DNA from 4 places in the Ureibacillus endophyticus genome. Region 2 is predicted to be linked to each of the others. Evidence: riboswitches for the same ligand, from Rfam matches in the RefSeq annotation. Region 2 holds a riboswitch; each other region holds the start of a gene.
The links. A riboswitch is a leader RNA that binds a small molecule or an ion and turns the genes downstream of it on or off. The one in region 2 is predicted to bind cobalamin.
Positions count from the first base shown of each region.

Region 1: another riboswitch for cobalamin. It lies ahead of NKR20_RS01735 (ABC transporter substrate-binding protein); the one in region 2 lies ahead of cobT (nicotinate-nucleotide--dimethylbenzimidazole phosphoribosyltransferase).
Region 3: another riboswitch for cobalamin. It lies ahead of cobJ (precorrin-3B C(17)-methyltransferase); the one in region 2 lies ahead of cobT (nicotinate-nucleotide--dimethylbenzimidazole phosphoribosyltransferase).
Region 4: another riboswitch for cobalamin. It lies ahead of NKR20_RS10110 (glutaredoxin family protein); the one in region 2 lies ahead of cobT (nicotinate-nucleotide--dimethylbenzimidazole phosphoribosyltransferase).

Region 1 is NZ_JAMYWW010000001.1:350,488-353,627, reverse strand. Features, by position in the region: gene NKR20_RS01740 (FecCD family ABC transporter permease) at 1-794, opposite strand, end outside; gene NKR20_RS01735 (ABC transporter substrate-binding protein) at 757-1,749, opposite strand; cobalamin riboswitch at 1,896-2,098, opposite strand; gene NKR20_RS01730 (hypothetical protein) at 2,169-2,711, opposite strand; gene NKR20_RS01725 (sigma-70 family RNA polymerase sigma factor) at 2,874-3,140, shown strand, end outside.
Region 2 is NZ_JAMYWW010000002.1:95,101-98,240, forward strand. Features, by position in the region: gene NKR20_RS18780 (heterodisulfide reductase-related iron-sulfur binding cluster) at 1-739, shown strand, start outside; gene NKR20_RS18785 (acyl-CoA thioesterase) at 723-1,133, shown strand; gene NKR20_RS18790 (putative quinol monooxygenase) at 1,353-1,649, shown strand; cobalamin riboswitch at 1,716-1,893, shown strand; gene cobT (nicotinate-nucleotide--dimethylbenzimidazole phosphoribosyltransferase) at 1,984-3,039, shown strand; gene NKR20_RS18800 (hypothetical protein) at 3,088-3,140, opposite strand, start outside.
Region 3 is NZ_JAMYWW010000001.1:1,410,001-1,413,140, reverse strand. Features, by position in the region: gene cobK (precorrin-6A reductase) at 1-227, opposite strand, end outside; gene cobJ (precorrin-3B C(17)-methyltransferase) at 238-1,953, opposite strand; cobalamin riboswitch at 2,092-2,274, opposite strand; gene NKR20_RS06855 (hypothetical protein) at 2,552-2,695, shown strand.
Region 4 is NZ_JAMYWW010000001.1:2,063,610-2,066,749, reverse strand. Features, by position in the region: gene NKR20_RS10120 (branched-chain amino acid aminotransferase) at 1-866, shown strand, start outside; gene NKR20_RS10115 (hypothetical protein) at 971-1,183, opposite strand; cobalamin riboswitch at 1,324-1,503, shown strand; gene NKR20_RS10110 (glutaredoxin family protein) at 1,635-1,859, shown strand; gene nrdI (class Ib ribonucleoside-diphosphate reductase assembly flavoprotein NrdI) at 1,856-2,233, shown strand; gene nrdE (class 1b ribonucleoside-diphosphate reductase subunit alpha) at 2,208-3,140, shown strand, end outside.

The DNA.
Region 1 (3,140 bases), on a different contig from region 2:
AAAGACGCACCTACTAATATAAAAGCTTTTCCTCTTTTTACATTCACACCAATATGATCGGCAGTTTCCTCCCCAAGAGCTAACGCATTTAGTTCACGATAATGATAAAATAAAATAATCGATCCAATTATCATGAATGGAATAATGAGTTGAACGTATTCCCACCCTCTCATACCGACACTTCCATATAACCAATAAATAATTTGTGTCATAACATCTCTGTCACCTAATGAAATAATGAGGGAAACAAGTGCACCAATAAAGGAGCTAACAATAATACCGGCTAAGATAATCGTTTCAATTGCCAAACTTCTACTACTTAATTGCACTAACCCAAATACAACAAGTAGAGTAGTTAAACCACTTACGATGGCAACTACTGGCAGTGTAAAACTACCTAAACCAATAATAGATACTTGGAAAAACAAAACAAGAACCGCGCCAAGTGAGGACCCGGATGAAACTCCAATGGTATAAGGATCTGCTAATGGGTTACGTAATAGCCCCTGGAAAGCTGCCCCTGCTAGTGCTAAAGAAGCACCAACACAAAAAGCAAGAACGACACGGGGCAAACGGATATTCCAAATAATCATTTCTTCATTTTTCGGAATAACTTGTAGCCAACCCATACCCAATGTTTTTTCTGAAATGATATGTAAAATTGTTGCTATTGGTACTGTCACACTACTTAAAAATAAGCCAAGAAGGCCCGTACAAAGTAGGAGCCCTCCGCTAAAAATGTATAACCAAATTGTTTTATTGTTTAAAAATTTCCGGATAGATAAGTTTTGCAAGTGTCTCGACTCCTTCAATTAAACGAGGACCAGGTCTTGTAACCGTATCGTTATCAACGTCAAATACCTCTCCGTTTTTTACAGCAGGTACTTCCGCCCATCCTTCCCGCGCAAGCACTTGTTCACTTGGATTGTCAATATAGTATCCATACGTTGTAATAATGGCATCTGGATTTAATTTAACGATTTCCTCTTCGTTTAATTTCACCCAACCTTCTTGGTCTTCGGCAACATTTGTTGCTTGAATTGACTCAAGCATTTCGTGCATAAATGTATTTTTACCTGTTGTAAAAATATCTGGAGCTGGTGAAACTTCTACCCAAACACGTTTTTTCTCTTTCACTGAAGCTATTGCCTTATCTTTGATTGCTTGGTGACGATCTTTCATGTCCGTAATAATTTCTTCTGCTTTATCACTTGTACCCGTAGCAGTACCAATCATTTTAATTTTCTCGTAAACATCATCAAATGAACTTGCACTTCCAACTACGATGACTTTAATTCCTGCATCTTCAAATTGTTGCAATACTTTTGGATGGGTATTGTAGTGATAATCTGTTACAAGCGCCATATCTGGCATTAAACTTAAAACAAGCTCTGCATTAATATCTTGTCCACCAACTTTTTGAATGTTGGCTGTTTCAGCTGGATAGTTACAATAATCTGATACACCAATAATTTTATCTCCAAGCCCTAATGCAAAGGCAATTTCTGTATTACTTGTTTGAATGGAAACAATTGATTCAGGTGCTTTTTCAATCGTTATTTCCCTATTTGCATCATCTGTTATCGTTACTGGGAACACATTTCCCGATTTCTCATTAGCTTCTTCAGTTGCGTTTGTATCCGCGTCATCTTGTGTGTTAGTATCGTCCGTACCACACCCTGCAAGTAACCCAATACTTAACAGTAGAAACGCGGTGAACAGTCCCAACTTTTTGAAAATCTCTTTCATTTCAAATTCCTCCTTCTACGTTAGAACAATAAAAAAAACGCCATCCCTCTTGGAAAGCGTTTTGTAAAAAGGCAGTTTATGTAGAAGTATATAACCAAAAATTAAGTTCGGTTACCTGCGCTTTAAACATTCCTTTCCTCGAGGAAGTTTAAACTACATAATAGGCAGGTCTCCTGACTTACGAATCAACAGTCGGTTACTCCTTCCCATGTTATAAAACACAGTGGATATTGCGTAACCTTCCTACTCGCTTACAGTGGCGGGACCGTGTTGGATTTACACCAACTTCCCTCTTAGTCTTAAATCATTCTTAATCGAATATTTAAGAAACCTATATGTATCGTATTCATTTTTGTTCTAAAGTGAAGTATAGTTGATAGCGACGTATTTGTAAATGTCAGAAAAAATTTACTTCCAAGTTATTTTTCCCTTTCCTCCAACCATTCTTTATATTCATGTTCGAGGTATTCATCCGTTTTTACAACTGTCCATTGGTCGCTTTTCTTTTGCAAATTAACTTCTATCAAGTATTCCCCACCTGCTTCATCGAAGTCTTTTTTCACATAGGAAATGCTACCATGTACTAGTATAATTACTTCTTGCTCGTTAATCCTTTTAACTTTAATTGGTTCGTAGCTTTCAATACTATAGTTAGCATCTATAACATCATCCATCGAATCAATTTCGTCTTTTTCGATATTAATTCCCGTCTTCTGATCGATATTATTTTTTAAATCCGGATATCTATCCCAAAGCAAGTTTACGTCGTGATTTAATACAGCTTGTGTTCTATAGTACATATATTCTCGAATCGACTTTACATATGTAGTGTATTCTGATGTCTCTGGTTCAACGAATTCTTCTTTTCCTAAATTTGACTTTAAATCTTCTGGAAGTGAAATAGGATCTGAACACCCACATAAGAAAACTACTAGACTGCTAACGGCTAAAAGTTTTTTCATATTCGATACCTCACATTCCCTCTTAATATCTCTATTAATGTAATTGCCAGATTTGGTATTAGTTTCAAATATATCTTTTTTTCATTTTACTATAACATGTTTACGGAACGGTATTCTATCCACCTCCGTCTAACTGATAAAAACAAAAATGAGGAATTAAAAATGCATGCTAAATTAATACATTTAAAATCCCCCACCATCCAGGAAGTGAACCATGCGACAAAGGAAGAACAACTGGAATGGTTAATGGAACAGTATGGGGACTTAGTAATGAGACTGGCCTTTACGTATGTAAAAGAAAAACAAATTGCAGAAGATATTTCGCAGGAAGTATTTATAAGTTGTTACAAGCACCTTCAAAATTTCGAACAACGATCCACTTATAAAACATGGATTTATCGGATTACGGTTAATAAGTGCAAAGATTAT
Region 2 (3,140 bases):
CGATAATCGTTCCCAAAAAATTGCACGTTCCTTTGCAAAATTAATGAACGAAGCAGGCGTGAAGTTTGCTATCTTAGGGAATAAAGAGAAAAACTCTGGTGACACACCACGCCGTTTAGGAAATGAGTTTTTATTCCAAGAACTAGCTACTTCTAACATTGAAGAATTTGAAAAGTATGAAGTCACTAAAATCGTTACAATCGACCCACATGCTTATAACATTTTCAAAAATGAATACGCTGACTTCGGTTGGCAAGGTGAAGTACTACACCATACCGAATTATTGTATGACCTAGTGAAGCAAGGTCGCTTACAGATGAACCATCGAGTGGAAGAGACAATTGTCTTCCATGATTCTTGTTACTTAGGTCGATACAATGACGTATTTGATCCACCACGTGAAATCTTACGTTCAATTCCAGGTGTTAACTTAGTAGAAATGGAACGTAATCGTGAAAACGCGATGTGTTGTGGAGCTGGTGGTGGCTTAATGTGGATGGAAGATCATGTTGGTACACGTATTAACATAGCGCGTACAGAACAAGCATTACAAACAAATGCATCCGTCATTTCATCTGGTTGCCCATTCTGCTTAACAATGCTTACAGATGGAACAAAAGCAAAAGAAGTAGAAGACACGGTAAGCACATTTGACATTGCAGAAATTTTAGAACGTGCCGTATTTGGTACGTCTGTAGAAACAGTAGAAAGGAGTAGTCAAGATGGAGTACTCGTTTAAAATTCAGTTTGGCGACACAGACCCAGCCGGTATAGTCTACTACCCCAACTATTATCGCTGGATGGACAACGCAACCCATGAATTATTTAATACCATCAATTATCCTACTCGAAGTTTAAAAGAAAAAAACATTGTTACCCCTTTGCTTGAAGCGAATTGTGTGTTCAAATCCCCTGGCTATTATCATCACACAATTACGATTCAAACGGACGTAGAGTACGTGAAAAGTAAAGTATTTAAGCTACGTCATACATTTTATGACAATGATACCCTATTAGCGGAAGGTTATGAAGTTCGTGCATGGGTAAGTATTGAAAATGAGCAATTAAAAGCTACAACGATCCCTGATGATATAAGAACTGAGTTAGAAAAATTAATAAAAGTAAACGTGTAAATTTACTCTCCCCTTAAAAGTAAATTTGCGCTCCCCTAATATATTAAAAAACACCTTTTATCGTTTAAATACTCTAAAGGAGGATACTATGTTCAATACATGAGCATATATCCTCTTTTTCATTTTACCTACATAGAAGAGATATAGGAGAAACTCGTAACGATATAATACTTAAAAGATGTCAAAATAAAGGAGATTAGCATGAACAAATTTAGTTTATTGAACAGGTTTACGGTACAAGAAAGCGAAAAAGAAAACATGATTAATATTTTATTAGAAGCAGCACAATCAATAAAGAATCTAGATGAATGTGAAATCTATCTGGTGAATACTTCTGAAAATGAACCAAATACCGTTTATGATTTTGAAGTATGGACTAATGAAAGTGCTCATCAAGCATCTCTTAGTCTTGAGGTTACTCAAACATTAATAAGTCTTGCGAAACCCATCATTACTGGCATGGAAAGAATCAGTACCCTAACAACATTAGGTGGAAAAGGTATTTCATCTATTTAAGAAAAATTCATCTACTCTATTTTTCTCACTCTTGACGAATAGTGATCTTCGGCGTAAATTATATTTAACTGCATAAAAGTATTAGGTGCCCGATAAGGGAGAATAGGGAATAAAGTGTAAATCTTTAGCGGTCCCACCACTGTAAAAGTGAGTTTCATAGAAAAATGCCACTAGAAATATTCTGGGAAGGCTTTATGAAATGTTGAACTTGAGCCAGGAGACCTGCCTAACTACTTAGAATCATATAGACGATGGAAAAGTCTGTAGTTTATTTGTTATGGAATAAACTGCAGGCTTTTTTTATTTGACTATTTACAAAAAGGAGAATGAAACGATGGAATTATTACAACAAACATTACAACAAATTCAAGCGGTAGACCAAGACATGATGGTAAAAGCAAGAGAACGTGTGGATGCCCTTAGTAAACCACCACAAAGTCTAGGAAAATTAGAATCTCTTGCGGTTCAACTATCTGGCATTACGGGAGAGCTATTCCCTAACATTGATCAAAAGGCCATGATTGTAATGGCTGGCGATCATGGCGTTTATGAGGAAGGCGTTACAAATAATCCACAAAACGTAACGGTGTTTCAAACATTAAGTTTTCCTAAAGGCTTAACAGGTGTATGTGCCATCGCCAAAATTACGAACGCAAAAGTCGTAACGGTCGATGTTGGTGTGAAAGAAGATCTTCCAACTGATGCAGGTGTCTTGATTAAGAAAGTAAAATATGGTACAGACAATATGGCAAAAGGTCCTGCCATGACAAGAGAAGAAGCCATCCGTTCCATCGAAGTCGGTATCGAAGTTGCAACAGAACAAATTAAAAATGGCATTAACCTACTTGGTACTGGTGAGATGGGAATCGGCAACACAACACCAAGTGCAGCCATTTTATCCGTTATCCATAATTGCGATCCCCTTAAAGTAACAGGATTCGGTGCTGGTGTTGGTGCTGGTGGCATTGAGTACAAAGCAGAGGTAATTCGTAAAGCAATCGCGTTAAACAAACCAAACCCTCAGGACCCTATCGATATTTTAGCGAAAGTCGGTGGTTTAGAAATTGGGGGTATGGCTGGTGTGATTCTAGCAGCTGCCGCAAATCGTGTGCCAGTTGTAATCGATGGTTATATCTCGACAATCGCTGCGTTAATTGCCTACAAACTTGAACCAAACGTAAAGGAATACATCATCCCTTCTCATATGTCGGAAGAACCTGGTGCAAAAATTGCGGCTCAATTACTAGACATTGAACCAATGTTACAGATGAACATGCGTCTAGGCGAAGGTTCGGGTGCAGCTCTAGCCTTCCCTATTCTAGATGCGGCTTGCTCAATGATGAAAAACATGGCAACTCTTGAAGAATCGATGCTTCTTTTAAGTAAATAAATAAATGACCCCGTAAACGTTATTAATCTAACATTTACGGGGTCATTTTTAAAATTCCGTATCTAAATCTTCTCGTTTTAGCTTTTCACGAGCTGCTTGGG
Region 3 (3,140 bases), on a different contig from region 2:
TCAGCATAAGGATGACTGGCATCAATAATCGTTGTCACCTTTTTTTCATGAATTAAGGTCACCATATCTTCTACTGATAGTCGACCTACGTGATAGTCAATACCGGCATCTCTTAAACTATCAGCTGCAGAAGTTGTAACAACAGTCGCCAATAACTTATGTCCCTGTTTTTGAAGTTCCATTGCAAGTTCACGTGCATCACTTGTCCCTGCGAGAAATAAAATCATGCCACCCCTCCTAATCGCCACATGGTGCCTCTTCAATCTTAATTTTGCAGCTCATATCTTGATATTCAAACTGTCCAATTTTTTTCACCCGTTTAAAATATTTAAATAAACGTTCATTGGGATGTGCGTTTTGTTTATATTCCTCAATGATTTTGGTTAGCAATGGTATCAATGCATCAGGTGCGATTCCCTCTGCAACAGGTTGTGCAGCATGAGCTGTTCTTCCTACTGGTTTTGATCCAATAAATAAATCAAATTTCTTTTTACGATAAACAATTCCAATATCATCAAACACCGCACGATAGCAAGCCATCCCACAGCCATTAAAGCCTACATGTAATTCTTTCGGTAACTTCATACCACCAAGTGAATCCATAATTTCTTCAGCATATGGAATGGAATCAGCTTTTTCCCCATTGCAAAAATCGCATGCTTTTACATTTAGTACGTCTCCAATTGGAAGAACATACAATCCTGTTTCACGTAATCTATTTACTATGAATTCTGGATTTTCAGTTGGAATCTTCACATAGAAACGATGATCTGGTGTGTATTCAAATGTACCGTTTTCCCCAACTATCTCAGCAATCACCTGCATTTGCTTAGGAGTAATCACTTTGTTTGCAACCCCAGGGGAAATCGCAAACTCAAAAATCGATTCAATCGATTGTTGCACTAAAAATTCTGACTTTACTGGTTCCTTTGTAATACAAGCTAAAGCCATTCTTGCCATTTCAAGTGATGAAATATTATTTTGAGTTTGTTCGAATTTTGATTGGGATTTTAAATTTGTTTCTAATGTTGCGATTCCAGCCGTTTTCACAGACTGGTTGTTAATTAAGTTTTTTTTTATAGGCTCAATTCTTTCAAAGCCTGATTTCGCTACTCCTGTTTCTTGATCAAGTGCCCATGGTTCTGCTTCTTTTTTCAAACGTTGGTGAGGTTTCCAAATTTGCTTTTCCTCTCCAAGGGTATATTTACGTTGATAGCCACGGGGTGTAATAATTTTATTATCATAAAAGAATGTCGATGAGTTCCCTACTACAACCGTTGTTAACATCCCTATATCATGTTCTAACATCTCTGCTAAGTTCGTTAGCACAATATTCTGATTCTCGCGATAAGCACTTTTCACCAAACCGACTGGTGTTTCAGATGAGCGATACTTCAATAAAATCTGCTGTGCTTCTACAATTTGACGTGTTCTACGCCCTGATTTCGGATTGTAAAAGGCGATTACAAAATCTGCCATAGCGGCTGCTTCAATACGCTTTTCAATAACTGTCCACGGAGTTAAGTGGTCACTTAAACTAATAGTGCAAGAGTCATGCATCACAGGGGCTCCAAGTAAACTTGCACAAGAGTTGATAGCCGAAATACCTGGAACCACTTCAACTTCTATTCCTGTTGCTTCTGTCCAACCTTTTTCAATCAGCACTTCATATACAAGTCCTGCCATTCCATACACACCCGAATCACCACTTGAAATAACAGATACAATATTTCCTGCCTCTGCTTGCTTCACTGCTTGTTGTGCTCGTGAAACTTCCTCTGTCATTCCCGTGCTTACAATGGTTTTTGCAGTTACTAAATGCCGAATTAATTCAACGTACGTCTTATAACCCATTATGTGATCACTTTGTTGAAGTGCATCTACAGCGCGCTTTGTAATATGATCCCTATCTCCAGGTCCGAAGCCGACAACAAAGATTTTTCCTTTTTGCATCCAAACACCCTCCGATTTACAATAAAAAATGCCCGTACTCACCTTTAACAGGTAGGTACGGGCACGTGAAATTTACATACAAAAGTATAAAAAAACACAAAAACACAAGGTTTCGCCTGTACTTTTCCCTCCGAAAAGTAAGTATCGTTTAAATAAGCAGGTTTCCTGACTTAAGCATCATCTTACTCCTACACCTTCCCGATTTCTCAGTGGTATGTTGTAGTTTCATCAGCCATTACAGTAGCGGGGGCTGTACTAGATTTTCACTAGTTTCCCTTTTAACTCTTACGTAATAAGAGCACTTATTTAAATTGCATATTTATTAAATTAATTAATAAAGTACCATACTATTCTATAAATAGAAACAATTTTTTATTGCTTAAGTAAATATTGTGTAAAACACCTTATTATTTGAATCCAAAGAGAAACATCAGAAAACTTTCAAAACCATAATATTACTAAATTCTATTTATAGTTTTTGTATAAAATAAAAAATAATAATTAATCCAACTGCTCTTTCAATTGTAAATATCAAGTATAGATTTTTAGCAAATTTTCCACACTTGTAACAGTACTTACGAAAAAGGATGTGATGATTTTGGAAAAAACAAAATTTGCTGATTTAAATGAACAGCAACTCAAAGAAATAAAACAGCTAGAGGAAAAATTAGATGTAACGCTAATTGCATATGATAGTTCTGTATTAGATGATCAAAATCAATTTGACAAGGCAGCTAATTAGATTGGACTCGACTTAGTGTTTGGGACAAAAGGTGGTTTTTAAAATTTATTTAGAAATATAGTGATGAAAATCTGCTATTAAGAAAAAGTTGATTGGAATGGAGTGTGGCTAAGTGTAGCTGACGGCATTCGCCTTTCGCTACAGAGCCAAGCTTCCTGCGGGAATAGCAAATTTATTTGCGACGAAAGCGTAAGCGACAGGAGCACTGAGCCGAAAATCCATTTTCGCCGGCCATTGACGGCAAAAATTAGTTGAGGCCATGCCCGCGGAAAGCGTCCACACGGAATGGAAATCCACGTTCTTCAGATCAAAAAGACACCATTTTTCAAGTTAGAAAAATAATGTCTTTTTAGTTTTGTCCCAACCCCTTTTTGTTTTTATACTACCTATAATGATATTCAATAAATGCACCCTTTAATCTTAAAGATAAAGATAAATACCTTTC
Region 4 (3,140 bases), on a different contig from region 2:
CTGTATTTGAAGGGTTAAAAGCTTATGTAACGGTAGATAATGATATTTTATTATTCCGTCCAGAACGTAATTTTGCTCGTCTTAATCATTCAAATGATCGTTTATGTATTCCAAAAATTGACGAAGAGTATGCATTAGAGGCTTTAAAACAATTAGTGAATGTGGACCGTGAATGGGTACCAAGTGCTCCAGGTACTTCTCTTTATATCCGTCCATTTATTATTGCAACAGAAGAACATTTAGGAGTACATCCTGCAAAAAATTATAAATTTATAATCATCATGTCTCCATCAGGCTCTTACTATAAAGAGGGAATTAACCCAGTAAAAATTATGGTAGAGCAACAATTTGTTCGTGCCGTAAAAGGTGGTACTGGTGAAGCGAAAACTGGTGGTAACTATGCAAGTGCACTAAAAGGTCAAGAAATTGCAGATCGTGAAGGGTACTCTCAAACATTATGGTTAGATGGTAAAGAAAACCGTTATGTTGAAGAAGTTGGTAGTATGAACATCTTCTTTAAAATTAACGGAACAGTTATTACTCCTGAATTAAACGGTAGTATTTTACCTGGTATTACTCGTGACTCAATGATCCAAGTATTAAAATCAAAAAATATTCCGGTTGAAGAACGCCGTATTTCTATTGATGAAGTTGTAGAAGCTCACAATAACGGAACTTTAGAAGAAGTTTTCGGAACAGGGACAGCAGCGGTTATTTCACCAGTTGGCGAGTTAAAATATTTAGAAGTAAAATATATCATTAACAATGGCGAAATCGGTGAAGTTTCTCAAATGTTATATGATACATTAACTGGCATTCAAACAGGAAAAATTGAAGATACTTTTGGGTGGACAATTCGTTTATAAAATAGTGGAATCGTAGCTACTAACAAAGGTAGCTGCGATTTTTTTTATAGAGGAGAATATTCAAAATTAAAAAGGCGAGCACAAAGATCTCACCTTTTTCTAAACTATTCTCTTTTATTCGATTGTTGATCTTTATCGTGGTTTGTTGCATTGTTTTTATTCTTTACTTTAGAATCAAATTCTTCTGCAATTTCTGCCGTGTTATCTTCTGGGTTATCTTGATGACTTGTAGTGTTTCTGTGTAAGTGTTTATAAGTTTCAAATGGATTATGATTTCGTTCATTCAGCGTTTTTTTATTATTTCTATTTCTACTCAAGCTGCTCACCTCCTAATGGTTAAGGTGTGCATTGATGAAAATTTTATGCTTTTCAATTTGTTCACTATAATATACCTAAAATACCATTTACAGAGGTAACTAACTCTGATACACTTAACATCAGTAATAAAAACTATATATTGTGTTCGTTTTTAATTGGTACTACTACATGTAGTTTAATAGGGAAGCCGGTGAGATTCCGGCGCTGTCCCCGCAACTGTAAAGCTGACGAAGATTCAATTACCACTGTGCATTTTGCATGGGAAGGGAATCCGCGGATGAAGCGAAGCCAGGAGACCTGCCAAGTAAAAACACTCAAAACATTTCTTCGGGGATTGAGAAATGGAGACGGTACCATTTTTACATCAATCGTTTCCATTTTATTGCTATCTCTTTTCGAAGAGGTAGCTTTTTTTATTTCCCCTTTACGAAAAGGAGAGGGATTAAATTGATGAAACTTTATACAAAAACAGTATGTCCAAAATGCTTATGGATTAAATCAGAACTCATACGAGCAGGAATAGCCTTTGAAACTATTAACATCGACCATGATGAATGCGCAAAAGAAAAGATACTTGATGCCGGTTTTCTAACCGTACCAGTAATCGAAATGGATGGTTTATTTTCTGGTAATCTCAATGACATAATGAGCAAAATCGAGCTGAGTATTTCGTGATTGTCTTTGCAAGTCGTACCGGAAATGTTCGGTATATTGCCTCAAAATTAAACGGCGATAAACAAGAAATTAAAGAAGGTTTAGTACTACAACAACCATATTTATTAATGACCTATACCGATGGATTAGGACAAATACCTGAAAAAGTTGCGAGGTTTTTAGCGAGGAATGCTCAACATTGTAAGGGTGTTGTTGTCAGTGGCAATCGAAATTTCGGTAATAATTTTGGCGTTGCAGGAGATAAAATTGCATCCCTTTACACCATTCCATTAGTTAGAAAAATTGACTTGCGCGGATATCCTGCAGACTACGAAGCTATCCAACTGTTTTATGAAATGAGGGTTTTGAATGAAATCATACTTGAAACTAAATAATGAAGTGCTGAATCAATATAGTCGAACAGGTTTATTAGAATTAGAAAAAGATCGAGAAGCAACCCGACGTTATTTTTTAGAGTACGTAAATGTGCGTTTACGTTATTTTATTGATATAGAAGAAAAGATTCGATATTTAGTAGATGAAGGATATTATGAACGTGAATTTTTGGATTTATACGATATAAATTTTATTAAAAAATTGTATAAAAAAGCCTATGAATATAACTTCCGGTTTCCTTCGTTTATGAGTGCAAGCAAGTTTTATGACGCGTATGCCATGAAAAGTAGAGATGGGGAAGAAATACTAGAAAAATATGAAGATCGTATTGTTATTATCGCTCTCTATTTAGCGCAAGGAGATAAAGAACTTGCAGAAAGAGCAGTAGAAGCAATTATGGAAGCTTACCAACCAGCCACACCAACTGCATTAAACAGTGGGAAAAAGGCAAGGGGAGAGCTTGTTAGTTGTTTTAAATTATCAATGGACGACACGATGAATAGCATCGCTGAAAATATTGGCTATTGTTTAGAACTTTCACGACTAGGTGGAGGGGTTGGGGTTAATTTAACAGATTTACGACCATTAGGCGACCCGATTAAAGGAATCATAAACCGAGCAAGTGGGGTCATACCGGTAGCAAAACTGTTGGAAAATTCCTTTAGTTACTCCAATCAACTTGGACAACGGAATGGTTCGGGGGTCGCCTATTTAAATATATTCCATGGGGATATCGAAAGCTTTATTTCATCAAAAAAACCAAATGCCGATGATAAAATTCGTCTAGCTACTTTATCCACAGGTATTATCATTCCAAATATATTTTTTGAGTTAATGAAAAGAGATAAAGATATCGTTTTATTTAGTCCTTATGATATTTATAGAGAATATGGTAAAAGAATGTCT